2 regions of the Isoptericola sp. NPDC057653 genome follow, and region 2 is predicted to be linked to the other one. Evidence: riboswitches for the same ligand, from Rfam matches in the RefSeq annotation. Region 2 holds a riboswitch; the other holds the start of a gene.
The links. Region 2 has a riboswitch for FMN ahead of ribD (bifunctional diaminohydroxyphosphoribosylaminopyrimidine deaminase/5-amino-6-(5-phosphoribosylamino)uracil reductase RibD). Riboswitches for the same ligand answer to the same signal wherever they lie in the genome.
Positions count from the first base shown of each region.

Region 1: another riboswitch for FMN. It lies ahead of pnuC (nicotinamide riboside transporter PnuC); the one in region 2 lies ahead of ribD (bifunctional diaminohydroxyphosphoribosylaminopyrimidine deaminase/5-amino-6-(5-phosphoribosylamino)uracil reductase RibD).

Region 1 is NZ_JBHVHP010000003.1:370,964-385,954, reverse strand. Features, by position in the region: gene ACFU9A_RS18795 (Nramp family divalent metal transporter) at 1-40, shown strand, start outside; gene ACFU9A_RS18790 (NUDIX domain-containing protein) at 59-541, opposite strand; gene ACFU9A_RS18785 (acyl-CoA dehydrogenase family protein) at 715-1,959, shown strand; gene ACFU9A_RS18780 (hypothetical protein) at 2,039-2,215, opposite strand; gene ACFU9A_RS18775 (hypothetical protein) at 2,267-2,959, shown strand; gene pnuC (nicotinamide riboside transporter PnuC) at 2,984-3,694, opposite strand; FMN riboswitch at 3,820-3,951, opposite strand; gene ACFU9A_RS18765 (TetR family transcriptional regulator) at 4,030-4,830, opposite strand; gene ACFU9A_RS18760 (class I SAM-dependent methyltransferase) at 4,841-6,058, opposite strand; gene ACFU9A_RS18755 (hypothetical protein) at 6,191-6,424, opposite strand; gene ACFU9A_RS18750 (disulfide bond formation protein DsbA) at 6,473-7,123, shown strand; gene ACFU9A_RS18745 (LLM class F420-dependent oxidoreductase) at 7,170-8,093, shown strand; gene ACFU9A_RS18740 (DUF624 domain-containing protein) at 8,441-9,100, shown strand; gene ACFU9A_RS18735 (extracellular solute-binding protein) at 9,133-10,680, shown strand; gene ACFU9A_RS18730 (ABC transporter permease) at 10,759-11,733, shown strand; gene ACFU9A_RS18725 (carbohydrate ABC transporter permease) at 11,733-12,653, shown strand; gene ACFU9A_RS18720 (rhamnogalacturonan acetylesterase) at 12,655-13,359, shown strand; gene ACFU9A_RS18715 (DUF1961 family protein) at 13,356-14,057, shown strand; gene ACFU9A_RS18710 (Tat pathway signal sequence domain protein) at 14,054-14,991, shown strand, end outside.
Region 2 is NZ_JBHVHP010000002.1:229,482-244,472, reverse strand. Features, by position in the region: gene ACFU9A_RS12335 (proline racemase family protein) at 1-282, shown strand, start outside; gene ACFU9A_RS12330 (ornithine cyclodeaminase family protein) at 279-1,232, shown strand; tRNA gene ACFU9A_RS12325 (tRNA-Pro) at 1,332-1,408, opposite strand; gene ribH (6,7-dimethyl-8-ribityllumazine synthase) at 1,460-1,987, opposite strand; gene ACFU9A_RS12315 (bifunctional 3,4-dihydroxy-2-butanone-4-phosphate synthase/GTP cyclohydrolase II) at 1,984-3,327, opposite strand; gene ACFU9A_RS12310 (riboflavin synthase) at 3,324-3,971, opposite strand; gene ribD (bifunctional diaminohydroxyphosphoribosylaminopyrimidine deaminase/5-amino-6-(5-phosphoribosylamino)uracil reductase RibD) at 3,975-5,084, opposite strand; FMN riboswitch at 5,226-5,355, opposite strand; gene ACFU9A_RS12300 (hypothetical protein) at 5,441-5,881, opposite strand; gene ACFU9A_RS12295 (hypothetical protein) at 5,932-6,987, opposite strand; gene der (ribosome biogenesis GTPase Der) at 7,029-8,594, opposite strand; gene cmk ((d)CMP kinase) at 8,704-9,408, opposite strand; gene ACFU9A_RS12280 (pseudouridine synthase) at 9,480-10,349, opposite strand; gene ACFU9A_RS12275 (TetR/AcrR family transcriptional regulator) at 10,434-11,054, opposite strand; gene ACFU9A_RS12270 (organic hydroperoxide resistance protein) at 11,185-11,607, shown strand; gene ACFU9A_RS12265 (SMC-Scp complex subunit ScpB) at 11,619-12,344, opposite strand; gene ACFU9A_RS12260 (segregation and condensation protein A) at 12,341-13,294, opposite strand; gene ACFU9A_RS12255 (ParA family protein) at 13,278-14,210, opposite strand; gene ACFU9A_RS12250 (site-specific tyrosine recombinase XerD) at 14,336-14,991, opposite strand, start outside.

The DNA.
Region 1 (14,991 bases), on a different contig from region 2:
GCTCAACATCGCGCTCCTGTGGCTGACGTTCACCGGCTAGCGGCGGTCGAGGCCGGGGTCAGGGGGCCAGCGCGGCCTCGAGGCGGTCGACGAGCGCGGCCTGCGCGCTGACGACGAGGCGGCGCGCGTCGTCGGGCCCGAACCAGGCGACGCGGTCGATCTCCGGCACCTCGATCCGCTTCCCGGAGCGCGGCGGCCACTCGATCTCGACGGTGTTGCTGCGGGCCGTGGCGAGGTCCGGCTGCGGGTCCGGCCACGGACGGGCCCACGCGACCACGCGCTTGCCGGACCTCTGCCGCACCTCGCCGAGGTCGACGTCGGGGGACGACGGCTCCGGGAGCGGCAGCCCGAGCTCCTCCGCCGCCTCGCGGAGCGCGGCCGCGTGCGGCTCCTCGTCCGGCTCGAGCTCGCCCTTGAGCACGGTCCACGCGCCCTCGTCCTTGCGCGCCCAGAACGGCCCGCCCATGTGCCCGAGCAGCACCTCGAGCCCGCCGTCGGGCGTGGTCCGGTAGAGCAGCAGCCCCGCGCTGGTCGTCGCCATCACCCCAGGATCGTCGACCGCGCGCCCTGAGACCGAGTATCGCTTGACCTGAGACGCCGTCGCGGGTCACCATGGGGGCAGGTCGGCGTCGCCACACCACCAGCCTCGTGGCGGCGCCGGCCCTCCTTCTCCGGGCCCGGAACGCCGGACCCCCGTGCAGAGAGAGGTCGTCGATGACCCGCACCGCCCCCGTCATGCCCGGCGTGACCGCCCCCGACTACGACGTCTCGCAGCCGCTGGACCTCGACTACGTGGGCGCCTTCGCCGGCGTCGCCCCCGAGGAGCGCGCGCACCAGCTCGCCGTCCGCGAGTTCGTCCAGGACGAGGTGCTCCCCGTCATCGACGGCTACTGGGAGCGCGCCGAGGTGCCGTTCGACCTCGTGAAGAAGCTCGCCGAGCGCGACTTCCTGCGCGACGGCGTCGACGTGCCCGGCCGCCCGTCCGTGTCGTTCATGGCCGAGGGCCTCGCCAGCATGGAGATGTCGCGCGGCGACGGCTCCGTCGCCACCATCTGCGGCGTCCAGGGCGGCCTCGCCCTGCGGTCGATCATCATGCACGGCTCGCCGGAGCAGATCGAGCAGTACGCCGAGCCGATGGCGCGCGGCGAGATCCTCGGCGCGTTCGCGCTCACCGAGCCCACGCACGGCTCGGACTCCGTCTCGCTCGAGACCACCGCCCGCAAGGAGACGCGCGACGGCGTCGAGGGCTACGTGCTCGACGGCGAGAAGAAGTGGATCGGCTTCGGCTCCTGCGGCGACATCACCGTCGTGTGGGCCCGTCTCGTCGGCGACGACGGCGACAACCAGGTGCACGGCTTCATCGTCCCGCAGGACGCCCCCGGCTACGCCGCCACCACGATCGAGGGCAAGGTCTCGCTGCGCGCCATCTGGCAGGCGCACATCGTGCTCGACGACGTGTTCGTCCCCGCGGACGCCGCGCTGCCCGGCGCGACGTCGTTCAAGGCGACCGCCGCCGTCCTCTTCGCGACCCGCCTCGCGGTGGCCTGGTCCGCCGTCGGGCACGCCGTCGCCTGCTACGAGGCCGCCGCCGCGTACTCGACGCAGCGCATCCAGTTCGGCCGCCCGCTGGCCAAGAACCAGATGGTGCAGGAGCGGCTCACCCGCATGCTCTCGCTGGTCACGCAGATGCAGCTGCTGGTCGCGCAGATCACGCGCCTCGCCGACGCCGGCACGCTGACCGGCGAGCAGGCGTCCCTCGCCAAGTACACGACGACGCGCCAGGCCCGCGAGGTCGCGTCGATCGCCCGCGACATGCTCGGCGGCAACGGCATCCTGCTCGCCAACCGGGTCGCGCGGCACTTCGCCGACCTCGAGGCGCTGCACACCTACGAGGGCACCGAGTCGATGCAGGCGCTCATCGTGGGCCGCGACATCACCGGGGTCTCCGCCTTCGCCTGAGCCCAGCACCCTCCGCACGACGGGGACCCGCGCAGCCGCGAGGGTCCCCGTCGTCGTGTGCGGGCTCTGTGCGGGCTCGTCAGAGGGCGAGGTCGACGGGGACGACGTCGGGGAGCCCGAGCCGCGCCCAGGTCGTGCCCGCGGGGAGGCGGAGGTCGCGGGCCGCCGCTCGGCCGGCGGGGGACAGCGGCCACGCGGCGGGGTCGACGCCGGCGGACACCTGCGGTGCAGCATGACGGACCAGGGTGACGCGCACGGGGCCAGTATGTCCGGGCCTCGGTGGCCTGGATGCTCCTAGGGTCGGGGCATGACCGACGCCGACGACCTCGCCCGCGCGGGCGCCCGCTGGGACGACGACCCGAGCGCAGGGGAGTGGATCCTGCCGCTGCTGGGGGACTTCGGGCCGACGCTCGGTCACGCCGTCCCGCAGCGGTACGCCGCGTACGCCGTCGTCCCGCTGAGCCGGGACGACGAGGGGGACGTCGACCCGGACGGCATCGCCGAGCGCCTCGGCGTCCTGCTCGACGCACTCGCCCCCTGGACGGGGGAGCGGGTGCTGCACGGCACGCTCTGGGAGGGGTGGCCGTCGTTGTACGACCGCGCCGGCGGTGTGGGGTCGTCGGGGACGGCCGTCGGGCTCGCGTGGGACCCGGACGGGCCCGAGCCCACCGCCGAGGAGCTGTCCCTGGCTCGGCGCGCTGCGGAGGCGGACCTGCTCGCCGAGCTCGTCGCGCGGCCGTCGGCCGAACGGCTCCGGCTCCCTCATCGGGACTATCACGTGTGGACGGGCACGACCCGGTCGGTCATCGCGCTCCGGGACGTCGTGGAGCTGCCCTCGCACGTCTGGCCCGAGCACCGCGCGTGGTTCCTCGGGGCGCCGATCTACACGGCCGAGGTGGCGGTCGGCGGCCCTGCGGACCTGGTCGACGCCGTCCTGGCCGAGGAACGGCTCGAGGCCCGGCCGGCCACGCCGTCGACCGTCCTCGACGGCGACGACTGAGGACCACCGCCGCGCCGTCGGGCGTCAGGCGGCGATCGTCGACTCCGCCTCGGCCTGCTCGCGGCGGTGCACGCGCCACCAGACGAAGAACCCGGTCAGCGTGAAGGCGCCGTAGAACACGTACATGAGTGCGGTCGCGTAGTACTGCGCCGACCAGAGGAGCGGCACGCCCACGACGTCCACCGCCACCCAGACCAGCCAGAACTCGACCCAGCCCTTGGCCATGCCGTAGGTGGCGACGAGGGAGCCCATGAAGATCCAGGCGTCCGACCACACCGGCTCGTACGAGCCGAGCGCGCGGAACAGCGGCGTGAGCAGCAGGGTGCCGCCCACCATCACGACGACGATCCCGACGCGCTCCCGCCAGGAGGCCCAGTGCGGGTGCACCGCGGCGCCGCCGTCGGCGGGGATCCTGCCGTCGGCGCGCACCTCGAGGGCGGCGCGCTCGGTGCGCCGCCACTGCACCCAGCCGTAGATCGACACGATCAGGAACATCACCTGGCGGCCGGCCTGGCCGAGCATGTCGGCGCGGCTGGAGTCGCCGAACCACGAGCCCATGAACACCGTGAACAGCAGCAGGTTGCCGACGATGCCGACGGGCCAGGCCCACACCTTGCGCCGCATGCCGCCCAGCGCCGAGGCCAGGCCGAAGCCGTTGCCGACGATCTCGCGCCACGACATGTGCTGGTCACCGATGGTCAGCGTGGCGTTGAAGAACGCGTCGATCGCGTCCATCGTTCACTCTCCCGGTCCGAGGGTGCGGCGTCCGGGGTGAGGGCTGACGTCCGCCGAGGGCGGACCGGGGCCCGCCGTCGACGACACGACGCCCGGCGGCACCCACCCGTCACCGGGCGCGTGCCGCACGTGCTTCCTCCCATCCGGACTTTGACCGTCGGCCCTGGAATCTCACCAGGTCAACCGGCCTCCCGAGGGAGGCCGGGTCGCGGGCTGTCACCGCCGGCTCGGAATTTCACCGACCCCGGAGCACGTACGTGCGTGTCTTCCACCGCCGGAGGTCCCGGCGGCGTCTTGCACAACGCAGGATGCCACAGGGGCATTCCGGCGTGCGCTCAGGAGAGGGCGTCGCGGACGGCGCGGGCCACGTCGTCGGGCCCGGCGCCGGGCTCCAGCACGGTGACGACGACGCGCCGGCCGTCGGCGCCCGTCACCACGGAGCGCCCGCCGTCGCCGTCGGTCACCGGCACCTCGCCCGCGGCGGCGAGCTGCTCGTCGGTGTGCGGGAAGGGGGTGATCGCCGCCCGGCGCAGGTCGGCGAACGCCTCCTCCAGCTCGGGCCGGAGGTCCAGGTGGGGGTTGCGCAGCCAGCGCCGCAGGATGGCGTTGTGCACCGCGACGACGGACGCGGCGAACGCGATCGACATCGTCGTGGTGGAGCGGTCCGGGGGCAGCGTGTCGCGCAGGTACGCGGTGAAGGCGCGCTCGTAGCGGTGCGTCGTGACGAGCTCGCGGTCGCGCAGCGCCGGCACCTGCTGCAGCAGCTGGTGGCGGGCGATCGACGTCTCCCGCTGGCCCACGTGATGGTCGAAGACGAGGCGGGCGGCCCGGCAGACCTCGAGGTACGGGTCGGTCGCCGGGTCCCACGCCCGCTCGGGCGCGCGGCCGGACTCCTCGCTGGCCCGGGCCTCGGGCCGCGTCTCGGCGAGCATCACCACGACCTCCTCGAGGAGGAGCTCGTGGTCGGCGAAGACCACGTCCTCCTTGGAGCGGAAGCGGCGGAAGAAGGTGGCACGGCTGACGCGGGCCGCATCGGCGATCTCTTCGACGGTGGTCTGCTCGTAACCCTGCCGGGAGAAGAGGTCGATCGCGGCGTCGACGGCCTGGGCGTGGGTGTGCGTCCGGACGGCAGTCATGCCACGGAGATTACTCCGGCAGGCCGTCCTCACCCGCCGGCGTCCGCCCGCCCTCGGTCCCGAGCAGGAGGCGGTAGAACCGGAAGAGCCCGAAGTCGTCCACGGGCAGCACCTCCACGCCGGCGAAGCCCGCCTCCCGGGCGTACCGGCGCACGGTGGCGGGGCGCATCACCGTGCCCGTCGCCGCCGACGGCCACGACGACAGGCTGTCCGGCAGGCACACGAACAGGCTGTAGCCGTACATGATCCGGTCGACGTCGTCGGCAGGGGCCTGGAACTCCTCGGCGACCGCCTCGTCCATGACGACGACGACGCCGTCGGGCCGCATCGACTCCCGCACGGCCTCCAGCACGGCGACCGGGCGCGGCATGTCGTGCAGGCACTCGAAGGCGAACGCCGCGTCGAACGGCTCGGCCGTGCGCAGCTCCGCGGCGTCGGACAGGTGGAACACGACCCGTTCCTCCAGGCCGCGCTGCGCCGCGGCGACGCGGGCGGCCTCCACCGACGGCCGGTCGAGGTCGACGCCGTGCAGCTCCGCGGTGGGGAAGGCGCGCGCGAGGGCGAGCGTCGACCAGCCGAACCCGCAGCCGACGTCGACCACGCGGGCGCCCGGACGGCTGAGCACCTGCCGCACCGGCTCGATGCTCGCCAGCGCCGAGGCCAGCCGCTGCTCGAACCACGGCCGGTTGACGTCGGCCTGCGCGTGGCGGGCGTCGTCGCCGAGCTGGTCCCACGACACCCCGCCGCCCGTGCGGTACGAGCGCAGCAGGTGGGGGAGCTGCGGCCCGACGGCCCCGACGAACCGCGCCAGGGGCGCCAGGTAGCTGAGCGACTCCGGGTCGGCCAGCACCTCCGCGTGCGCCTCGGGCAGCTCGAACGTGCGCGCGGCGGCCCGTGCGGCCTGGCTCAGGCCGTCGGTGGCGCCGTCGGGCTCGTGCGCCACGAGGATGCCCGTCGCGGCCTGCTGCTCCAGCCACTCCCGGGTGTAGCGCTCGGACGTGCCCGTCACGGCCGCCAGCTCCGCCGAGGTCTGGGGGCCGCACTCGTCGAGCGCGCGGTACCAGCCCAGCGAGTCGCCGACGTAGACCGCGAGGGTGTCGATCGCGCCGAGCGCCGCGCCGAAGAGCCGGTCGGCGAACTCCGCCGCGGACGGCGAGGGCGGGCCCGGCTCGTGCGCCTCCGCGGCGCTGGTGCTGGTCCTCCCGGTGGTCCGGGTCACGTCTGTCATGCCGACGCCTCCGTCGCGACGCCCGCGCCGTCGCGGGCTCCCCGTGGGCGTCGTCGGGAAGACGCCCGCCTTCGACGCTAGCCCGGGGCCCTGCGCCGCGTCGATGCCCGGAGCGGGTGACTCCTGGCGGGGTCAGCCCTGGCGCGGTCCCGCGCCGGGCTCATCCCGCCGGGGCTCGTCGAACCCGGCGTCCGCGGGGCGGCGCGTGCGCTGCAGGTAACGGATCTCGCGGACGGCGACCCCGGCCGCGAGGATCAGCGGGATCCAGGCCCACATCCGGCCGCGGAGCACCACCGAGAGCATGGCGACGGCGACGACGCACGCCCCGAACACCGTCCACACGCTCGCCCACCGCACCCTGCGCACGTGGCGAGGCTACCGCGCCGCCCCCGCCGCCTGGGTAGGGTGGCGGGCGTGACTTCCGGGACCACCACCGCGCCTGAGACCACGTCCACCCCCTCGACCGCCCCGGTCGTCGACGTCTACGTCGACCCGCTGTGTCCCTTCGCCTGGATCACCTCCCGGTGGGCGCTGGAGGTCGCGGAGCACCGCGACGTGCGTCTCACGTTCCGCCTCATGAGCCTGTACCTGCTCAACGCGGACCGGGACCTGCCGGCGGACTACCGGGCCAAGATCGAGTCGTCGCGCGGCATCGGCCGGGTCGCGGCCGCCGTCCAGACCGAGCACGGCCCGGAGGCGTTCGGCGCCTTCTACACGGCGGCCGGCACGCGCATCCACCCCGGCGGCCGGTCGGACCTCGACGCCGTCGCGCGCGAGGCGCTCGCGGAGGCGGGCCTGCCCGCCGAGCTGGCGGACGCCGCGACCTCGGACCGCTACGACGCGGCCCTCGCCGTCTCGCACGAGGAGGGCATGAAGCCCGTGGGCGAGGACGTCGGCACGCCGACCATCCACGTCGACGGCGTGGCGTTCTTCGGGCCCGTGCTCACGCGCGTGCCCCGCGGCGAGGACGCGGTGCGGATCTTCGACGGCGCGGTCGCGCTGGCGTCGTTCCCCGACTTCTTCGAGCTGAAGCGCTCGCGCACCTCCTCGCCGACCTTCGACTGACCGTCCGGCGTCGCGCCGGCCCACCGCTCCACCCGAGAGGCGAACCATGACCCTCGACCTGCGTGTCTTCACCGAGCCCCAGCAGGGCGCGTCGTACGACGACGTGCTCGCCGTCGCGAAGGCGACCGAGACCCTCGGCTTCAGCGCGTTCTTCCGCTCCGACCACTACCTGGCGATGGGCGGCGACGGCCTGCCCGGGCCCACCGACGCCTGGACCACGCTGGCCGGCCTCGCCCGCGACACGTCCACGGTGCGGCTCGGCACCCTGGTCACCTCGGCCACGTTCCGGCACCCGGGCGTGCTGGCGATCCAGGTGGCGCAGGTGGACCAGATGTCCGGCGGCCGCGTGGAGATCGGTCTGGGCGCCGGCTGGTTCGCGCGCGAGCACGAGGCGTACGGCATCCCGTTCCCGGCGAAGCGGTTCGGCCTGCTGGAGGAGCAGCTCGAGATCCTCACCGGGCTGTGGGGCACGCCCGTGGGCGGCTCGTACTCCTTCGCCGGCGAGCACTACACGCTCACCGACTCCCCGGCTCTGCCGAAGCCGGCGCAGGCGAAGATCCCCGTCATCGTGGGCGGCGGCGGCCCTCGCCGGACGCCGGCGCTCGCCGCGCGGTTCGGCGACGAGTACAACCAGGCGTTCCCCGAGCTCGACACCGTCGCCTCCCGGATCGGCGTGATCGACGACGCGCTCGCCGCCGTCGGCCGCACCCCGGACTCGATCGTGCAGTCCGTGGCCCTCGTGCTCGCCGTGGGCAAGGACGAGGCGGAGTTCGCGCGCCGCGCCGCCGCCATCGGCCGCGAGCCGGCGGAGCTGCGCGAGCACGGCGTGGCCGGCACGGTCTCCGAGGCCGTGGACCTCCTCGGCTCCCTGCGCGACCAGGGCGTGCAGCGCGTGTACCTCCAGGTGCTGGACCTGGACGACCTCGACCACCTGGACCTCGTCGCGCGCGAGGTCGCGACGCAGCTCTGACCCGTCGCCCGGGTCCGTCCGCCTCCCGCCGAGGCCGTCGGGACCCGCGCGAGGTGGTGCGATCCACGCCGGGGTGGTGCGCACGACCTCGGGAGCGCCCGGCCCGCCTCGGCACGGTGCGGACCACCGGGCGCTGACGGACACCTGCCGCGGCGGGGGCTGCCTCGTGGCGGTGTCGAGGCGTGTCCGCGAGATGTCGTCGGGATGTTGACGAGGGAAACCCCGACCCCTACGGTGAATCCATTCAACCCGGGAAGGCCTTTCCCGAACGCTGGCCGGCGGTGCCGCCGACCAGGAGCCCAGGGACGAGCCACGACGGCTCGTGCATCGATGGAGATGGGACCGACATGGCGACGGTGGACGACGCGCGAGCCCGCGGCACGCGGCTCGACCGCTGGTTCGGCTGGGTCGACACCCTCGCCTACCTCGGGCTGCTCAACCTCCTGATCCTGGCCGGCACGCTGACCGGGGGAGTGGTGCTCGGCCTGGCGCCCGCGCTCTCCGCCGCCGCGACCTGCAGCCGCACCCGGCTGCGCGGGGACGCCCAGCGCACCGTGCGGGCGTTCGTCCAGGCCTGGTCGGCCGGCTTCGGCCGCGCCAACCTCGTCGCCGCACCGGCCCTGGCGGTGCTCGTCCTCACCGGGACGAGCCTGGCCGCGCTCGACGGCGGGCCCGTCGTGCTGCGGGCCGCGCTCGCCGTCGTCGGCGGCCTCGCCGTCGTGCACCTGCTGCTCGTCCTGACGATGGACGCCCACTACGACCTGCCGCGCGGCGCCGTGCCGCGGCTGGCCTGGTCGTTCCTGCTGCGCTTCCCCGGCGCACCCCTCCTCCTCGCGGCGACGACGGCGCTGGTCGGCGTCGTCACCGCGTTCGTGCCCGGACTCCTGCCCGTCGTGTCGATCGGCGCGTGGGTGCACCTGTGCACGGCGCTCTGCCTGTCCTTCTACGCCGCCAACGACCGCAACCTCGAGCACCACCCGGCGGACCCCGACCCCCTCGACGAGTGAACGACGACGTGCACTCCGACGAAAGGACCACGATGAACTCACGACGGCTGGCACCCCTGGCCCTCCTGGCCGCGGGCGGCCTCCTGCTCTCCGCCTGCAGCAGCGCGGGGGGCGGCGACGGCGACGGTGGCGGCAGCGGCGAGAAGCTCGCCTCGCTGTCGATCATGGCGCCGTACCTCTCGGCGACGCCGCCCGAGGCGGACGACCCGGTGGGCGAGAAGCTCTCCGAGCTCGCGGGTCTCGACCTCGAGATGCAGTGGGTGCCGAACGCCGAGTACGGCGACCGCACCAACGTGGTGCTCGCCGGCGACGACATCCCCGACGTCATGGTGATCCAGCAGAAGAGCCAGGGCTTCGTGCAGACGGCGGAGGCCGGCGGCTTCTGGGACCTCACGGACTACCTCGCCTCGGGCGACTACCCGAACCTCGTCACCGAGAACGAGGACGTGCAGCAGGCGTCCAGCGTCAACGGCAAGGTCTTCGGCGTCTACCGGGCGCGCGACGTGGTGCGCACGTCGATCAGCATCCGCAAGGACTGGCTGAAGAACCTCGGCCTCGAGGAGCCCACCAACACGGACGAGCTGATGGAGGTCGCCCGGGCCTTCACCGAGGACGACCCCGACGGCAACGGCAAGGACGACACCTACGGGATGATCATCCCCGCCTGGGGCGCGACGATCGGCACGGGCAGCCCGTACGACGCGATCGAGACGTGGTTCGGCGCGGGCAACGTGTGGAAGGACGACGGCGGCACGCTGGTCCCGTCGTTCACCACACCCGAGTGGAAGCAGGCGCTCGACTACGAGAAGACGCTGATCTCGTCGGGCTACGTCAACAAGGACTACGCCACGATGGACGGCACCACGGGGTGGAACGAGCCGTTCGTCAACGGCAAGGGCGGCATCATCATCGACGTCCAGTCGCGCGCCGCCCAGCTGGCCGGCCTGTTCAAGGACCAGGACCCGAAGACGTACGACCAGAAGGTCGCGCTGGTGGGCAACATCGCCGGCCCGAACGGCGACTTCGCGCTCCCGACGCCGGGCTACAGCGGGTTCCTCGCGGTCCCCAAGGCGTCGGTGCAGACGGAGGACCAGCTCAAGCAGGTGCTGACCGCCCTCGACGCGCTCGCCGGCAAGGACGGCCAGGTGCTCGAGAACAACGGCATCGAGGGCGACAACTTCACGGTGGAGGACGGGTACGCCGCCTTCGACGAGTCCAAGCAGGACTACACCGACGTCGTCTCCGGCGCGTGGGCCCAGATCGGCACGAACGTGGCCGGCTACGTGGCGTACAAGCCGAAGCCGGAGACCGCGTACGACGCGGAGCTCGCCCAGGAGCGGCTCGACCTGCAGGAGAAGGACCTGGAGAAGGCGGTCTTCAACCCGGCGGGCGCGCTGGTCTCCAAGACCTACTCCACCAACGGCGTGCAGCTCGACCAGGTCATCGCGGACGCCCGCATCCAGTACATCAGCGGACAGATCGACGAGTCCGGCCTCGACGCGGCGATCGCGCAGTGGAAGTCCTCCGGCGGCGACCAGGTGACGTCCGAGATGAACGAGCTCTACGGCCAGCTCGGCTGATCCCCTCCGGCGCGGGGCCGGACCGGCCCGCACGGGCCACCGGCCCGGCCCCGCGCCCCGTCCGAGATGGAGGCTGCGATGACGACCGTCGTCGACGTCGAGAAGGCCGGCACGCCGGCCCCGACCGCCCCGGTCCCGCGCCCGCGACCCCACCGCCGGTGGGCGCGCGTGGTCCGGTTCCGGTGGCTGCTGGTCATGCTGCTGCCGGGGGTCGCGTACTTCCTGCTGTTCCGCATCTGGCCGATGTGGGGCGCGCAGATCGCGTTCAAGAACTACGTGCCGTTCCTGGGCATCCAGGGGTCGGAGTGGGTGGGCTGGCAGCACTTCGCCGAGTTCTTCTCCAACCCCGACTTCCCGCGGCTGCTGGGCAACACCCTGATCCTGGCCGCGCTGAGCCTGTTCGTCGCGTTCCCCCTGACGATCGTGCTGGCGCTGCTGCTCAACGAGGTGCGCCTGTCGGTGCTCAAGCGGACCGTGCAGACGCTGGTCTACATCCCGCACTTCCTGTCCTGGACGGTCGTGGTCTCCCTGACCGCGCTGCTGTTCGCGATCGGGACCGGGCCGCTGTCGTCGTTCCTCGACGGGCTGACCGGCCAGGAGACGAACTACCTCGCCGACCCGTCCTGGTTCCGGCCCCTGATCCTGCTGCAGACCGTCTGGAAGACCACCGGCTGGGGCACGATCATCTTCCTCGCGGCCCTGGCGAGCGTGGACCAGGAGCAGTACGAGGCCGCCGTGATCGACGGCGCCGGCCGCTGGCAGCGCACCTGGCACATCACGCTGCCCGCGATCCGCCCCACGATCATCGTGATGCTCATCCTGCAGACCGGGGAGATCCTCAACACCGGCTTCGAGCAGATCTACCTGATGTCCAACGCGCTGAACCGCACGGTCGCGGACGTGTTCGACACGTACGTCTACTTCACCGGCATCCAGCAGGGCGCCTACTCCTACTCCACCGCGGTGGGCCTGTCGAAGGCGATCGTCGGGCTGGTGCTGATCTTCGGCACCAACTGGCTCGCCAAGCGCTTCAACCAGCAGGGGATCTTCTGATGGCCACCACCACACCCGTGCTGCGCCGGGCCTCCAAGCCGTCCACCCAGCACCAGCGGTTCAACACCCGCGCCGGCCGGGCGTTCGACGTCGTCAACGTCGTGCTGCTGGTCGCGGTCGGGCTGCTCGCGCTGCTGCCGTTCCTGTACGTGCTGGCCGGGTCGTTCGCCACCGAGCTGGAGATCACCACCCGGCCGTTCTTCCTGTGGCCCCGCGAGTTCACGACCGACTCCTACGCCTCGATCCTGTCCTCGACGGCGTTCGTGCGCGCCTTCGTCACGACGGTCGTCGTCACCCTTGTCGGCACGCTGGTCCAGCTCGCCCTCACGGCGCTCATGGCCTACCCGCTGTCGAAGGTCGAACTGCCCGGGCGGCGCACGATCATGACCGTCGTCGTGTTCACGATGGTGTTCTCCGCGGGCATGATCCCCACGTTCCTGGTGGTCAAGGAGCTCGGCCTGCTCAACACCTACTGGGCGCTGATCCTGCCGATGGCGATCAACCCGTTCAGCCTCATCATCATCAAGAACTTCTTCCAGCAGCTGCCGCAGGAGCTGGAGGAGTCCGCGAAGATCGACGGCGCCCACGAGCTGCAGATCCTGCGCCACGTCGTGGTGCCGCTGTCCAAGCCGGTGCTCGCGACGTTCGCCCTGTTCTACGCGGTGGGGATCTGGAACGACTACATGTCGCCGCTGCTGTACCTGGGCGACCAGGACATGTGGACCCTGCAGATGTTCCTGCGCCAGGTCACGGCGTCGGCGTCGCTGTCCGCGCAGGACATGGGCAGCGAGCTCCCGCCACCCGCGCAGGGCATCAAGTTCGCGGTGGTCATCGTGGCCACCATCCCCGTGCTCCTGGCGTACCCGTTCCTCCAGAAGCACTTCGCCAAGGGCATGCTCATCGGCAGCGTGAAGGGCTGACATGACGATCCACCTCGCGGGCGACTCGACCGTCGCCCCGACCGACGAGGGCCGGACGTCCGGCCACGCCGAGATCCCGCTGCTGGGCTGGGGCGACGAGCTCGCCGCCCTGCTCGACGTCCCCGTGCGCAACCACGCGATCGGCGGCGCGACGACGGCGTCCTTCCGCGCCGAGGGGCGCTGGGACGCCCTGCTCGCCGAGCTGCGGCCCGGGGACACGGTGGTGGTCCAGTTCGGGCACAACGACCAGAAGGAGCCCGACGAGCTCGCCGCCGAGGGCGGGTACTCCGAGCGGCTGGCGCGGTTCGTGGGCGAGGCGCGCGCGAACGGCGCGCGACCGGTGCTGGCCACGAGCGTCGAGCGGCGCCTGTTCGACGACGCCGGCGGGCTGCGCTGGTCGCACGGGCCCTACCCGGCGGCCGTGCGCGCCCTCGGGCACGAGCTGGACGTGCCCGTCCTCGAGCTGACGGCGTTCACCCGCTGGCTGTACACGTGGCTCGGGCCCGAGGCGTCGGCGGCGCTGTTCCCGCACGGGGCCGCCGTCGCGGCCGGGCTGGTGGTGGACGACGCGCTCGCCAAGGACAACACCCACTACACGACGGCGGGGGCCCGCGCGGTCGCGCGGTACGTCGCGGAGGCGCTGGCGACGGTCGACGGCGCGCACGACGGCGAGGCGCCGCTGGGCGCGTGGGTGGTGCAGCCGTGACGGCCGCCGCGCCCACCGTCACGGGCACCTACCGCAACCCGCTCGCGTCGCCCGCGGACCTCGACGGCTGGGTCGCGGAGGGACCGGTCGGCACCCGCCACACCCCCGCGGACGGCGCGCTCGGGGCCGGCGTCGAGCTGCGCAGCACGGCCGACGAGGCCGCGCTCGTGGCCGACGGCCGCGGCGACCACGCGCACTTCACGCTCTGGTGCCCGGAGGTGTTCCCGGCCGACGTCGAGGTGGCGTGGGACTTCCGGCCCCTGGCCGGCGACGGCCTGGCGATGCTGTTCCTCGCCGCGACCGGCACCGGCGGGCGGGACCTGTTCGACCCCGCCCTCGCCCCGCGCACCGGCTACTACCCGCAGTACCACTCGGGCGACGTCTCGACGCTCCACGTGTCGTACCTGCGCCGCAAGTGGCCCACCGAGAAGCGGTTCCGCACCTGCAACCTGCGCAAGAGCCCGGGGTTCCGGCTCGTCGCGCAGGGTGCGGACCCGCTCCCCGGCCCCGACGACGCGGACGGCCACTACCGCGTGCGCGTCACCAGGCGCGGCGCCGACGTCGCCTTCGCGATCGACGACCTCACCCTCTTCACCTTCCACGACGAGGCGCCGCTGGGCGCCGGCCGGATCGGGTTCCGGCAGATGTCCCCGCTCGTGGCCCACTACCGCAACCTCGAGGTGACCCCCCTGTCATGACCACCGCCCTCAGCACGGATGCCCCCGCCACCGACGGACCCCGCGCCGCCGTCGACGTCCCGCTGCGCTGGCTGGAGGACGCCGCGCCGGACCTCGCCTCCGGCGGCGTCACGTGCGGCGTCCCGCTGCGGCCGGGCGTCGTGCGCGACGCCGGCGCGCTCGCCGTCGTCGACGCGGACGGCCGCCCCGTCGCCGCCCAGACCTGGCCGCTCGCGACCTGGCCCGACGGCAGCGTGAAGTGGTCCGGCGTCGCGCTGGGCGCGGGCGTCGCGCCCAGCTCCTCGTACCGCGTCGTGGCCGGGCCGGCGGACGCCCCCGCCGCCGGCGGGCCGCGGGTGACCGTCACGGAGCACGCCGACGAGGTCGTGGTCGACACCGGTGCGTGCGTGGTCGTGGTCGGCCGCTCCGGGCCGCACGTCGTGCGGTCGGTGCGCGCGGGCACGGGGGACGCCGCGGTCGAGGTGGCGCGCGCGGGCCGGCTCGTCTCCACCCGGCAGGACCGCCCCGAGCCCGACCACCGGTCGCGCCGGGAGTCGGTGGGCGTGGTGCGCGAGGCCGTCGTCGAGCAGGCGGGCCCCGTGCGCGCCGTCGTGCGCGTGTCGGGCCTGCACCGCGACGTCGACCGTGCCCACGAGGACGGCGCCGCGGGCTGGCTGCCGTTCACGCTGCGCCTGGTGCTCGCGGCCGGGGCCCCGACGTTCCGGCTGGTGCACTCGTTCGTGTGGGACGGCGACCCCGAGCGCGACTTCCTCTCCTCGCTGGGCCTGCGCTTCGACGTGCCCCTGCGGTCCGCGCCGTACGACCGCCACGTGCGCCTCGCGGGGGCGGACGGCGGCCTGGTGCGCGAGGCGGTGCAGGGCGTCACCGGGCTGCGCCGGGACCCGGGCGCCGAGGTGCGCGCGGCCCAGGTGGCGGGTCGCCCGACGCCGCCGCT
Region 2 (14,991 bases):
ACGATCTTCGCCGACGGGCAGGTGGACCGGTCCCCCTGCGGGTCCGGCACGGCGGCGCGCGTCGCCGTCCTCGCCGCGACGGGCCGTCTGGGGGACGGCCAGGCGCTCGTCCACGACTCGATCGTCGGCACCAGGTTCCACGCCCGCGTCCAGGAGCACCTGACCGACGCGGGCCGGGACGCGGTCGTCCCGGTCATCACCGGGACTGCGCACGAGGTCGCCGAGTCCGCGTTCGTCGTCGACCCCGACGACACGCTCACGCCCGGGTTCGTGCTGCGATGAGCACGGGAGCACCGGACGCGGGCCCGCGCTATCTCCACGCCGCCACGGTCGCGGCCGCCCTCACCCCGGACGGTGCCGTGGACGCGATCACCGCGGCGCTGGCCGGCGGCTTCGACCCCGCCGACGACATCCCCCGGGTGGGCCCCGCCACCAGCCACGGGCAGCTCCTGCTGATGCCCTCCGAGGTCGGCGCGCACGCCGGCGTCAAGGTGGCGACCGTCGCGCCCGCCAACCCGGAGCGCGGCCTCCCCCGGATCCAGGCCGCGTACCTGCTGTTCGACGCCGCGACCCTCAGCCTCCGGGCGATCCTCGACGGCACCGCGCTGACGAGCCTGCGCACCCCCGCCGTGTCCGTCGCGGCCGTCCGGCACGCGCTGGTGCGGGTGGAGGCGCCGCTGGAGGTCGTCGTGTTCGGCGCGGGGCCGCAGGCCCTCGGCCACGTCGACACCCTCGCCGCCGTCGCGGCCCGGCCGCTCGGGTCCGTCACGTACGTCGTGCGCCACCCCGACCGGGTCCCGGCCTCGGTGCACGAGTCGGGCACCGTGCTCGGTGCGGACAGCGGCCAGCTCGCGGCCGCGCTGGCGTCCGCGCACGTCGTGGTGTGCGCCACGAGCGCCCGGTCGCCGTTGTTCACCGCCGACGCGGTCGGGCCCGAGGCGATCGTGATCGCCGTCGGGTCGCACGAGCCCGACGCGCGCGAGCTCGACCCGGACCTGCTCGCGGACGCCACCGTGATCGTGGAGGACGTGGCCGCCGCGCTGCGCGAGGCCGGCGACGTCATCCTCGCCATCGCCGACGGCGCTCTCTCGGCGGACGACCTGGTGCCGATGCGCGACGCCGTCCGCGCACCGGACGACCTGCCGGCACGCCGCCGCACCGTGTTCAAGAGCGTCGGCATGTCGTGGGAGGACCTCGCGGTCGCCCAGGCCGTGGTGGACCGCGCGCCCTGACGCCGGGCCGAGGCCACCCGCACCGACACACGGTGGGGGGATCTGCCGGAACGACGGGAGGCTCGGACCGTCTCCGGTCCGAGCCTCCCGTGCGTGTGCTGGTCGGGCTGACAGGATTTGAACCTGCGACCCCCTGACCCCCAGTCAGGTGCGCTACCAAGCTGCGCCACAGCCCGTCGGCCCAGCACGGTGACACTGCGTGTCACCCCGGAGGGCCGACCGAAATACTACCCCAGGTCGGAGGCTGCTCCTGCATCGACGCGGGCACCTGCGAGACGGGCGTCGCGGACCTCGCCGAGCACGCGGGCGGTGGCGAGCGCGGCGGCGGCGGCCTCGTACCCCTTGTCCTCGTGGGAGCCCTCCAACCCGGCGCGGTCGAGGGCCTGCTGCTCGTCGTCGCACGTCAGGAGGCCGAAGCCCACGGGGACCGAGTGGTCGAGGGCCACGCGGTTGAGCCCGTCGGTCGCGGCGGCGCACACGTAGTCGAAGTGCGGGGTGCCGCCGCGGATGACGACGCCCAGGGCGACGACGGCGTCGTACCCGGCTGCCGCGAGCGCCTGCGCGGCGACGGGCAGCTCGAACGACCCGGGCACGCGCACCACGCGGGGGTCGGCGACGCGGTGGTCGGCGCACGCGCGCAGGGCGCCGTCGAGCAGACCGTCCATGACGGTGGTGTGCCAGCTCGCGGCGACGACGGCGACGCGCAGGTCGGAGCAGTCGACGGGCGCGACGGCGGGGGCGCCGGCGCCGCTCATCGGGTGGCCCCGGCGGCGAGCGGGGCGGGGGTGGTGGTGCGGTGCATCGGGGTTCCTCCGGTGTCGTGCGTGGTGGCGGGAGCGTGCTCGGTCAGGTGGGGCAGGTCGTGGCCCATGCGGTCGCGCTTGGTGCGCAGGTAGCCGAGGGTGCGCGGGTGGGCGGGCAGCGCGAGCGGGAGGCGCTCGACGACGTCCGCTCCCCCGGCGACGAGGCCGTCGACCTTGGCCGGGTTGTTGGTGAGCAGCCGCACGCGGGGCACGCCGAGGTCGCGCAGCACGTGCGCGGCGGCGGTGTAGTCGCGGGCGTCGGCGGGCAGCCCCTGGTCGAGGTTGGCGTCCACGGTGTCCCGCCCGGCGTCCTGGAGGGCGTAGGCGGCGAGCTTGGCGGCGAGGCCGATCCCGCGTCCCTCGTGCCCGCGCAGGTAGACGACGACGCCGCGCCCGGCCGCGACGACCCGGCGCAGCGACTCGTCGAGCTGCGGCCCGCAGTCGCAGCGCAGGCTGCTGAACGCGTCGCCGGTGAGGCACTCGGAGTGCACCCGGGCCAGGACGGGCCCCGCGGCAGGGTCGGCGAGGGCGTCGAGCGGCCCGGCCACGAGCGCCACGTGCTCGTCCCCGGTGCGCGTGTCCCGGTAGGCGACGCCGGTGAGCTCGCCGTGCCGGGTGGGCAGCGTGGTGACGGCGACCCGCTCGACGAGCACCTCCGTCGCCCGCCGGTAGGCGACGAGGTCGGCCACGCTGATGAGGGTGAGCCCGTGCTCGGCGGCGAACTCGGTCAGCGCGGGCAGCCGCATCATCGTGCCGTCGTCGTGCACCAGCTCGGCGAGGACGCCGGCGTCGCCCCGGCCGGCGAGGCGGGCGAGGTCGACGGCGGCCTCGGTGTGCCCGCGCCGCTCCAGCACGCCACCGGGGCGGGCGCGCAGGGGCAGCACGTGCCCGGGCCGGGTGAGGTCGGCGGGCGCGGCCCCCGGGTCGGCGAGCAGGCGGGCGGTGCGGGCGCGGTCGGCGCCGGAGATCCCGGTGGTGACGCCGGCGGCGGCGTCGACGGTCACGGTGTACGCGGTGCGGAAGGCGTCCTGGTTCGCCTCGACCATGAGCGGCAGGCCGAGCCGGTCGAGCTGCTCCCCCGCCACGCCCACGCACACGAGCCCGCTGGTGTGCCGCACCAGGAAGCCCATGAGCTCGGGGGTGGCGGCGTCGGCGGCGAGGATGAGGTCGCCCTCGTTCTCGCGGTCGGCGTCGTCGGCCACGACGACGGGGCGGCCGGCGGCGACGTCGGCGATCGCCCGCGCGACGCGCTCGGTCGCCCCCTCGACCTCGCGGAGGGTCGCGGCGGTCATCGCGCCGCCCCCGCCGCGACGGCGCCGGACGGTCCGAGCGCCACGCCGGACGCCAGGTGTCGCTCGACGTACTTGCTCAGCACGTCGACCTCGAGGTTGACCTGCTCCCCGACACCACGGAGACCGAGGGTGGTGCGCGCCCGCGTCTCGGGGATGAGGCTCACCGTGAAGGACGCGTCGCCCGCGGCCACGACGGTGAGGCTGACGCCGTCGACGGCGATCGACCCCTGCGCCACGACGTACCGGGCCAGGTCGGCCGGCAGCGCGACCTCGACGACCTCCCACTGCGTGCCCGGCGTGCGGGCCAGCACGGTGCCGACGCCGTCGACGTGGCCCTGCACGACGTGCCCGCCGAACCGCCCGTCCGCCGCGAGCGCCCGCTCGAGGTTGACGCGGTCGCCGGGGCGGCGCGCGCCGAGGCCGGTGCGCCGCAGGGTCTCCGCCATGAGGTCGGCGGTCCAGGTGGCGCGGCCGTCGTGCGCACCGGTCTCCGCGACGGTCAGGCAGCAGCCGTCGACGGCGATCGAGTCGCCCAGCCGGACGCCGTCGAGCACCCTCTCGGCCACGACGGTGAGGCGGGCGCCGTCCGCGTGCTCGCGCACGGCGACGACGGTGCCGAGCTCCTCCACGATGCCGGTGAACATGGCTCAGCGCTCCTTCCGCGGCCGCATGACGAGCCGCACGGTGGGGGTGTCGGTGGGGTCGGCCGGGTCCTGGGGCAGGACGGCCACGTCGAGCAGGTCGAGGCGGGCGGCGTCGGCGATGGTGCCGATCCCGAGGTCGGCGACGGCGGGGGCGCCGACGCCGAGCAGCACCGGCGCGACGTACGCGACGACGTCGTCGACCAGGCCGGCGCGCCAGAACGCCGCCGCGAGGGCGGGGCCGCCCTCGAGGAGGACGTGCCGGTGCTCGCGGTACCAGAGCAGGTCCAGCACCTCGTGCGGGTCGTGGGTGCGCAGGTGCATCACGGGCTCCCCCGCGGCCGCGGCGCGCGCCAGGCGGGAGGTGGCCGGCAGCTCCCGCAGCCCGACGACGACACGCTCGGGCTGCGGGCCGGGCACGTGCCGCACCGTGAGGTCGGGGTCGTCGGCGAGGGCGGTGCCGGTTCCGACGACGACCGCGTCCGCGGAGGCCCGCAGGCGGTGCACGTCGTGGCGGGCCGCGCGGCCGGAGATCCAGCGGGACGTGCCGTCCGCGGCGGCGGCGCGCCCGTCGAGGGTCGTCGCCACCTTCCACGTGACGACGGGGCGGCCGAGCTCGAGCGCGTGGGTCCACGTGGCGTTGAGCGCGCGGGCCTCGTCGGCGAGCACGCCCCCGACGACGTCGACGCCCGCGGAGCGCAGCCGGGCGGCGCCGCCCGAGGCGGCCGGGTTCGGGTCGTGGTCGCCGTGCACGACGCGCGCGACGCCGGCGTCGAGCAGCGCGTCCACGCAGGGGCCGGTGCGGCCGTGGTGGTTGCAGGGCTCGAGCGTGACGACGGCGGTCGCTCCGCGGGCGGCGGTGGGTCCGAGGCGCTCCACGGCGGCGCGCAGGGCCTCGACCTCGGCGTGCGGCGTGCCCGCCCCGTGGTGGTAGCCCTCGGCGATCGCCGTGCCGTCGGCGGCCAGGAGCACGCACCCCACGCGAGGGTTGGGCCCCCGGGCGGGGATCTGCGCGGCGAGCTCCAGCGCCCGGCGCATCGCGGCACGCTCGGCGTCGGTGGCGTCGCCCCCGCCGGCGCCCGTCGCCGGGAACCGGCCGGGCTGCGGCTGCTCCATGTGTCCTGCCCCTGTCGTCCGGTCGCGGACCCCGGGGTGCAGGAAGGCGGGGTCGGACGTGCTCGAGCCGGCCGGTCGCGTGCCGCCACGACGGGTGGCGCGGGCCCTCGAGGGGCCTGGGACGGACCGGACGGGGAGCCGTCGCGTGCGCTTCCCATCCGGACTTTGACCGTCGGTCCAGGAGTTCCACCTGGTCAACCGGTCACAGGCTGTGACCGGGTCGCGGACTTTCACCGCCGGCTCGGAATTTCACCGACCCCAGAGCACGCGAGCAATTCGCTCGTCACCGCTGACCGTGCCACGCCGCGTCGGCTCCTGGCAAGCCCGGGTGGCGCACGTCTCACCCCGGCCCGGCGTCAGTCCCAGACGAGGGACAGCACGCGGTGCCCGGCCGGGACGTCGGGCACGTCGGTGAACCAGGGCGCGGGGTAGACGTACCCCTCGACGACGCCGTCGGCCTGGAGCTCGTCCGCCCCGACGAGGTCCTCGACCTCCTCGGTGACGAGCGTCGTGCAGACGGCGACGGCCTCGGCGACGATCCAGTCGCCGTCGTCCTCGACGGACTCCTCGTGCAGCTCGACGCGCACCCAGGCGACCCCCTCCCAGGCGGCGAGCCGCTCCAGGCGCCGCCGGATCTCGGCGAGCGGCGGGCGCCCGTCGCCCCACTGGTTCGGCGCGAGCGACTCCTCGTCGTCGTTGCCGTCGAAGAACTCGGCGAGCGTCAGCAGCGGGATCCGACGGTCGTCGCCGCCGTCGGCGGCCCCGGAGCGCCGGTCCAGCTCGTCGCGGGTGATCACGCCATCGACACTAGGCCCGGCGGCACCCGCACGCGACGGTCCCGGGCCCGTCAGGCCTGGCGGTCGGGCGCCGGCCGGCGGGCCGTGCGGCGGTCGTCGTCGCGGCCGAGGGCGACGCCGAGGGCGGCGAGGACCAGCAGGTCCACCACGAGCCCGGCGACCGCCGCCCACTGCACGGCACGGAACGCCAGCAGCTGCGTGACGAGGAGGCTGACGAGCACGCCGCGCCGCACCCACACGGCACCGGCGCGGTGGTCGCGCGGGCCCACCGTCATCCCCCGCACCACGCAGGCGACGGTCGCCGCGACGGCCACGAGGATGCCCGTGCCGACCCAGGCCGGCACGTCGACGCCGCCGACCAGGACGCGCAGCCCCACGACCAGCGACGCGGTCGCGGTGCCCAGCACGGCGACGACGACCACCGCCGCGGCCCACCGGTGCTCCATCGCCTCGGCGAACCACGCGGACGCGCGCCGCACGAGGGCGCGCACCGGGTCGGGGACGGCGACGTCGTCGGGGGGCACGGCCTCCACCAGCGCCGCGACCTCGTCGGCGCCGGGCTCCCCGCGGCCACGCGCCACGAGGGCGCGGGCCTCGTCGCGCTCGGCGTCGGTGAACCCGCCGGCCACCCCGGCGACGGCGCGGTCGGTCGCCACCGCGAGATACTCCGCGGGGTGGTGCGCGCGCCGGCCGTGCAGCGCCTCGACGAGGAGCACCAGCACCACGACGACCGCGTAGATGAGGGCCGCCGTCGGCGCGTAGAAGTAGTCGTTGTCGGAGGTGACGAACTTGCCGATCTCGTCGACGAACAGCCCGAAGCCGATCCCGCCGAGCACCGCGCCCACCGAACGCAGGGCCGGGCCCACCCACGAGAGCAGCACCACCACCGCGAGCGCCATGCCGAGCCCGCCCCACAGGACGTGCGCCACGTGCAGCCCGCCGCCGCCCACCTGCGGGTACCCGGAGGCGGCGAGCAGGAACCGGGTCACCAGCACGGTGGCCACGGTGACGACGAGGAACGTCACCAGGTGCCGCACGGCGGAGGTGTCGCGCGCCGCGCCGAGGCGCAGCAGGCGACCCCGGCGGGCGAGCGGGGCGGCGCTCATCGCAGGCTCATCGGCGGCTCATGGGCGGCTCGTCCGCGGCGTCAGCGACGCCGCTTCTCCCGCACCCGCACGCTGATCTCGATGGGCGAGCCCTCGAACCCGAACGTCTCGCGCAGGCGGCGCTCGATGAACCGGCGGTACCCGGCCTCGAGGAACCCGGTCGCGAAGATGACGAACCGCGGCGGCCGGGTCGAGGCCTGCGTGCCGAACAGGATGCGCGGCTGCCGGCCCCCGCGCAGCGGGTGCGGGTGGGCGGCGACGAGCTCGCCGAGGAAGGCGTTGAGGCGGCCGGTCGGGATGCGGGTGTCCCACGACTCCAGCGACGTCTCGAGCGCGCGCGTGAGCCGGTCCGTGTGCCAGCCGGTGCGGGCCGAGACGTTGACGCGCGGCGCCCACTGCACCTGCACCAGGTCCTTCTCGATCTCGCGCTCGAGGTACGGGCGACGGTCGTCGTCCATGAGGTCCCACTTGTTGTACGCGATGACGAGCGCGCGGCCGGCGTCGACGGCCTGCGAGATGACCCGCGTGTCCTGCTCCGTCATCGGCTCCGACGCGTCGACCAGCACCACGGCGACCTCGGCCTTCTCGATCGCCGCCTGCGTGCGCAGGGAGGCGTAGAAGTCCGCGCCGCGCGTCTGGTGCACGCGGCGGCGGATCCCGGCCGTGTCGACGAACCAGTACGGCACGCCCTTGATCTCGACGAGCTCGTCGACGGGGTCGCGGGTGGTGCCGGCGATCTCGTCGACGACCACGCGCTCGGCGCCCGCGATCTTGTTCAGCAGCGACGACTTGCCGACGTTCGGGCGGCCGACGAGCGCCACGCGGCGCGGCCCGGCCGGCCGCAGCTCGCCGTGCTCGGAGACCTCGGGCAGCACCTTCATGGCCGCGTCGAGCAGGTCGCCGGTGCCGCGCCCGTGCAGGGCGGAGACGGGGTGCGGCTCGCCCAGCCCGAGCGCCCACAGGTAGGTGGCGTCCGCCTCGCCGGAGGGGCCGTCCACCTTGTTCGCGCACAGGATCACGGGCTTGCCGGAGCGGCGCAGCAGCTCGACCACGCGCTCGTCGGTCGACGTCGCGCCCACGGTGGCGTCGACCACGAAGATCACGGCGTCCGCGAGCGCGACCGCCACCTCGGCCTGCTCGGCGACCTTGGACTCGATCCCGGCGACGTCGACCTCCCAGCCGCCGGTGTCCACCAGGGTGAACTCGCGCCCGGACCACTCGCCCGGGTAGCTGACGCGGTCGCGCGTGACGCCCGGCGTGTCCTCGACGACGGCCTCGCGGCGCCCGAGGATGCGGTTGACCAGGGTCGACTTGCCGACGTTCGGGCGGCCGACGACGGCGAGGACGGGCAGCGGGGCGTCTCCGGGGCCGAAGCCCTCCTCGTCCCAGTCGGCGTCCAGCAGGGCGCGGTCGGCCTCGTCGAGCTCGAAGTCCTCCAGGCCCGCGCGCAGGGCGCGCTCGCGCGCCTCGTCGTCACCCTCGGACTCGAGGACCTCGGCCACCGCGTCGCGCGCGGGCTCCGCCGCCTGGGCGGCGTCCGCGGGCGCGGTGGTGGGGTCGTCGGTGGGCTCGGCAGCGGGCACGGAGCCGTCGGCGGGAGTGGTCATGGGCACCATTCTCCCAGGCCCGGCGGCGTGTCACGAACGAGACCCCCGTCACCCGGCCGCGAGGCCGGGCGACGGGGGCCGCGACGGGCCCGCCGAGGGCGGGTCGAGGTCAGGCGGTGACCTGCGCGACGACCGCCAGGACCGCGTCGACCGTCTGGTCGAAGTCGAGGTCGGACGAGTCGACGGTGGCGACGCCGTCGGCCGCGACCTGGAACTGGCTGACCGTCGAGTCGTCGCGGTCGCGGCGCAGCACCTGGTCGCGCGTGGCCTCGACGGCGGAGGCGTCGGCCGCGCCGTGCACCTCGAGGGACCGGCGGCGCAGGCGCGCCTCCTCGCTCGCGGTGAGCAGCACGCGGGCGTCCGCGTCGGGCGCCACGACGGTGGTGATGTCGCGGCCCTCGGCGACGATGCCCTGCCCGCCCGAGAAGCCGCCGGGCGCGTTCTCCGCCTCGATGACGGCCCGCTGGCGCCGGCGCAGCTCGGCGCGGACCTCGAGGTTGGTCGCCACCTGCGACACGGCGGTGGAGACCTCGGTTGTGCGGATCGCCTCGGCGACGTCGCGCCCGCCCAGGTGCACGGTCGGCGCGGCGGGGTCGACGCCCATCTCAAGCGGCATGGCCCGCACCGCGTCGGCGACGGCGGCCTGGTCGGCCAGGTCCGTGCCGCCCTCGACGCACCACAGCGTCGCGGCGCGGTACATGGCGCCCGTGTCGAGGTAGGCGAGCCCGAGCCGGGCCGCCACCGCCTTCGAGACGCTGGACTTGCCGGACCCGGAGGGACCGTCGACGGCGATGACGACCACGTGAGAGCTCACCTTCTGTTGTCGCGCGGCGGTGCCGCGCGGAATCTGCTGGGCGGGGAGGACGAGGGTGCGGAGCCGCGACGTCACATGTCGACGTCGCGCATCAGGGTGCCGAGCTCCGTGCGGCCGAGCACCCGCGTGCGCCCGACGCGCAGGTCGCCCAGGGCGATCGGGCCGATGCGGGTACGCACGAGGCGCGTCACCGGGAAGCCGACGGCGTCGAGCATGCGGCGCACGATGCGGTTGCGGCCCTCGTGCAGCACGATCTCGAGCATCGTCTCGCCGGGCACGGAGTCCACCACGCGCACCTTGTCGGCGCGGGCCACGCCGTCCTCGAGCTCCACGCCCTCGGTCAGCTGCTTGGCGTGGCGCGGGTAGAACTCCCCGCCCGTCACCGTGACGAGGTAGGTCTTGCGGATCTCGTACCGCGGGTGGGCGAGGCGGTTCGCGAGCTCGCCGTCGTTGGTGAGCAGCAGCAGGCCCTCGCTGTCGGCGTCGAGCCGGCCGACGTGGAACAGGCGCTCGGGGCGGTCCCTGACCAGGTCGGCGAGCGTCGGGCGGCCGTCCGGGTCGCTCATCGTCGACACCACGCCGAGGGGCTTGTTGAGGGCGATCGTCACCTTGGACGCGTCCAGCTGGATGCGCATGCCGTCGACGTGCACCTGGGCCTTCGCGGGGTCCACGCGCACGCCGAGCTCGGTGACGAGCACGCCGTCCACCTCGACGTGCCCCTCGGCGATGAGCTCCTCGCACTTGCGGCGCGAGCCCAGGCCGGCCTGCGCGAGCACCTTCTGCAGGCGGACGCCGTCGGCGACGTGGACGTCGCGGTCCGGCTCGCCGGAGCGCGGCGCGGGGCGACGGGGGGCGGTCTTGCGCGGGCGCTGCGAGCGCTGCGCGGCGGGTCCCTGCGGGCGGTTGGTGCGGCGGCTCCCGCCGCGGCGTTCGGTGCTCATGGTGCCCGATTCTCTCAGGTCGGGCCGGTCCCGCTCGACGGCGCCACCCGGCGACCCGCGCCGGGCGGTCGCGGGGCACGACCGTCAGGCGCCGGCCGCGGCCCCGCGGTGGGCGGCCAGCACCGCCGCGAACGCGGACGCGAGGCGGGGCGCGACGGCGCGGGCGTCGTCCACGTCCCCGCACACCATGGCCCCGTCGCGCAGCATCATCAGCTCGGCGGCGGCCGCCCGCGGGTGGTCCGCGCCGTCCTCCCGCGCCACGTCGGCGAAGAAGTCGGCGTACCAGGCGCGGTGCCGCGCCACCGCCTGACGGACGGGATGGGCGGGGTCGGCGTACTCCGCGCCGGCGTTGACGAACGCGCAGCCCCGGAACTCCGGGGCGCGCGCCACGGTGCCCAGCACCCGGGCCAGGGCGGCGAGGGCGGCGGCGGGGTCGCCCGCGTGCTCGGCGCGCAGCCGTGCGAGCTGCGCCCGCTCCTCCTCCGCGATCGCGTCCAGGTAGGCGACGACGAGGTCGTCCTTGGTCCGGAAGTGCCGGTAGAACGTGACCTTGGACACCTCCGCCGCGGCGATCACCTTGTCGGCGCTCACGGCGCGGATGCCGTCCGCGTAGAACAGCCGGCTCCCCGCCTCGAGGATCCGCTCGCGCACCGGCCCGCGCGCAGGTGCCCGCTCGGGCGTCGCGCCCGCCGTCCTGGTTCCCATCCCACCAACCTCTCACGTCGGGGCACCTCCTCGGCGCGGGTCGCGCCCGAGGGTGCTTGCGGCAACGGACGCCGCGTGATCTAGTAGACGAACTAGTAACCCTACTAGCCGCCTACCCAGGAGGACCAGCATGAGCGTGCTCTACACCGCGGTCGCCACTGCCACCGGAGACGGACGGGACGGCCGTTCGCGGTCCGACGACGGCCTGCTCGACGTCGACCTCGCCATCCCGAAGGAGATGGGCGGCGCGGGCGGCGCCACCAACCCCGAGCAGCTCTTCGCCGCCGGGTACGCCGCGTGCTTCCACTCGGCGCTGAAGGTCGTCGCCCGGCGCGAGAAGGCCCCGATGACCGACTCCGCGGTCGTCGCGGAGGTGTCGCTCCTGCCGACGGACGAGGGCGGGTTCCGTCTCGCCGTCGCGCTGCACGCCGAGATGGGCGGCGTCGACCAGGCCACCGCCGACGCCCTCGTGGCCGGCGCCCACCAGGTGTGCCCCTACTCGAACGCCACGCGGGGCAACGTCGACGTCACGGTCGACGCCACCGTCGCCTGAGCGTCAGGCGCTCACGCGCCGAGCCCGTCCTCGGTCAGGCCCGCGAGGCCGGCCGAGGACGGGTCCAGGCCGATCGCCTCCCCCACGTCCGGCAGGTGCGGCGCCAGCGGGGGCAGCGCGTCGAGCGACGTCCAGCCCATCCGGTCCAGGAACTCCCCCGTGGTGCCGAACAGCACGGCGCCGGTCATCGGGTCCTGGCCGGTCTCGGCGATCAGCCCGCGCGCGAGCAGCGTGCGCACGACGCCGTCCACGCTGACGCCGCGCACCGCCGAGACCTGCCCGCGCGTGACCGGCTGGCGGTACGCGACGACCGCGAGGGTCTCCAACGCCGCCTGGCTGAGCCGCGACGACTGCCCCTCCAGCACGAACGCCCCCACCACGTCGGCCTGCGCCCGGGCGGAGTAGACCCGCCACCCGTCCGCACCCTGCCGCAGCTCGAAGCCGCGCGGGCGCCCGCCCGTCTCGCCGCGGTACTCCGCGGCGAGGTCCTCCAGCACCGCGGCGACCTCCGGCACCGGCCGCGCGACGCCGGCAGCCAGCCGCTCCACGGGCACGGGCGACTCCGTGACCATCAGCACGGCCTCCAGCGCGGCCGCCAGGCCCCCGGGCAGCTCGTCGACGTCGACGTCGAGCTCGGGCACCGGGCGACCGACGGCCTCGGCGGGTGCCCCGACGTCGGAGCCGGTCGCCTCCACGCCGCCCGCCCCCGCGCCGGTCGTGCCCGTCTGCTGCGTCATGCCACGACCTCCGTCACGTGCGGCCCGCCGTCCTGCGGCGCGGCCCCGTCGAACTCCTCGAACCCGGCCGCGAGCGCGCCGTCGTCGTCCACGTCCTGCTCGTCCCCGCCGGCGGTCCACCGCACCGTGAGCTCCCCCAGCGCGGTCGCCTGCTCGAAGGCGACCCGGCCGTTACGGAACAGCTCCAGCAGCGCGAGGAACCGCGCGACGGCCACGAGCCGCTCCTCCCCCGCGACGAGCGCCCGGAACGTCGCGACGTGCTCCCGCCGCAGCCGGCGCGCTACCACCCCCGCCTGCTCGCGCACGCTCACCGCGGGAGCGTGCAGGTGGTCGAGGCCGACGACGGGCGGCGGCTTCGGCTCGAGCGCCCGCGCCGCCAGCTCTGCCAGGCGGGCGCCGTCGAGCGTCCACACGAGCTCGGGCAGCAGGGCCGTCAGGTGCGGCTCGAGCGGCACCGAGCGCGGCACGCGGCGCCCCTCGGTCTCGAGCCGCTCGGCCAGGATCCCGGAGACCTCCTTGTAGGCGCGGTACTGCAGCAGCCGCGCGAACAGCAGGTCGCGGGCCTCGAGCAGCTCCAGGTCCTCCGCGTCCTCCTCGACGACGCCGGGCAGCAGCCGCGCCGCCTTGAGGTCGAGCAGGGTGGCGGCCACGACCAGGAACTCGCTCGCGGTGCCCAGGTCCCACGACGGGTGCTCCTCGCCGCGGGCGGTCGCCTCGCGCGCCGCCGTGTCGGCGGCGCGGATGTGCGCGACGAACTCGTCGGTCACGGCCGCGAGCGCCACCTCCGTGACGTCGAGCTCGTGCTTCGCGATCAGCGACAGCAGCAGGTCGAACGGGCCGGTGAAGTTCGCGAGGTGCACCTCGAAGCCGGCGGACGGGGCGTCGACCGACGCCTCGGGCTCCGCGGCGTCGGCGGCAGGCTCCGCGGCGACGTCAGGCGGCGTCACCACGGGCGACGAGCTCGCGCGCGAGCTGCCGGTACGCGGCGGCTCCGGCGTGCGTCGGGGCGTAGTTGGTGATCGGCTCCGCGGCGACGGAGGCGTCCGGGAACTTCACGGTGCGCCCGATGACGGTGTGCAGCAGCGTGTCGCCGAAGGCCTCGTGCACGCGGGCCACGACCTCGCGGGAGTGGAGCGTGCGCGAGTCGTACATGGTCGGCAGGATGCCGTCGATCTCGAGCGCGGGGTTGAGGCGGTCGCGCACCTTCTCGATGGTCTCCACGAGGAGCGCGACGCCGCGCAGCGCGAAGAACTCGCACTCCAGCGGGATGAGCACGCCGTGCGCGGCCGTCAACGCGTTGACGGTGAGCAGGCCGAGCGACGGCTGGCAGTCCACGAGGATGACGTCGTAGTCGTCCAGCGCCGGGCGCAGCGCGCGCGCCAGCACCGACTCGCGGGCCACCTCGCCGACGAGCTGCACCTCCGCCGCGGACAGGTCGATGTTGGCCGGGAGCACGTCCAGGCCCTCGATGTTCGTGGGCTGCAGCACGTCGGTGAAGCTGACGTCGCGCTCCATCAGCAGGTTGTAGACGCTGAGGTCGAGGTCGTGCGGGCTGACGCCCACGCCCACCGACGCGGCGCCCTGGGGGTCGAAGTCGACCAGCAGCACGCGGCGGCCGTACTCGGCCAGCGCGGCGCCCAGGTTGATCGTGGTGGTGGTCTTCCCGACGCCACCCTTCTGGTTGCACATGGCGACGATGCGCGCAGGCCCGTGCGACGACAGCGGCTCCGGGTCCCGGAAGTCGGGCAGCGGCCGCCCGACGACGTCGGTACGCGGCTCCTCGATCCCGGCGGCCGGACTGCCCGGGGTCGGGCTGGTCGCGGTGGCCGCGGCCGGTGAGGCGTCGCTCGTGGTCGTCTGCGTCATGGTGTCGCTCCCGAGTCCCTCGCTCACCTGCGTCACGCTACCCCAGCGCCTCCCGGGGCCCGGGCGGCACGCCGGGCGCGCCGCCCTTCGTCCGCGCCGGGTCGTGCGCCGGGTCGTGCGGCGGGTCAGCCGAGGGCGCGCGGGTGCGCCGCGGCGTAGACCTCGCGCAGGGCGTCGGGCGTCACCATCGTGTAGATCTGCGTGGTCGTCACCGACGCGTGGCCGAGCAGCTCCTGCACCACGCGGACGTCGGCGCCGCCGGCCAGCAGGTGGGTCGCGAACGAGTGCCGCAGCGTGTGGGGCGAGACGTGCTGGGTCAGCCCCGCCCGCTCGGCCGCGCCCTGCAGCACGGACCAGGCGCTCTGCCGCGACAGCCGCGCGCCGCGGGTGTTGAGGAACAGCGCCGGCGTGCCGCGGCCCGCGGACGCCAGCGGCGACCGGGCCCGGACCAGGTACGCGTCCAGGGCGGTGCGGGCGTAGGACCCGACCGGCACGACCCGCTCCTTGTCCCCCTTGCCCCGCAGCCGCACCGAGCCGGAGCCGGCCAGGCCGTCGTCGGGCCCGCCCGGGGCGCCGGCGGCGGGACGCAGCCCGTCGACGTCGTCGACGTCCAGGCCGACGACCTCGCTGATCCGCCCGCCGGTGGAGTACAGCAGCTCCAGCAGCGCGCGGTCGCGCAGGGGGACGGCCCCCTCGCCCGTCCCCGCCGCGTCGAGCAGTCGGGCCACCTCGTCCACGGACAGCGCGTGCGGCAGGCGGCGCAGGGAGCTCGGGGCGTGCA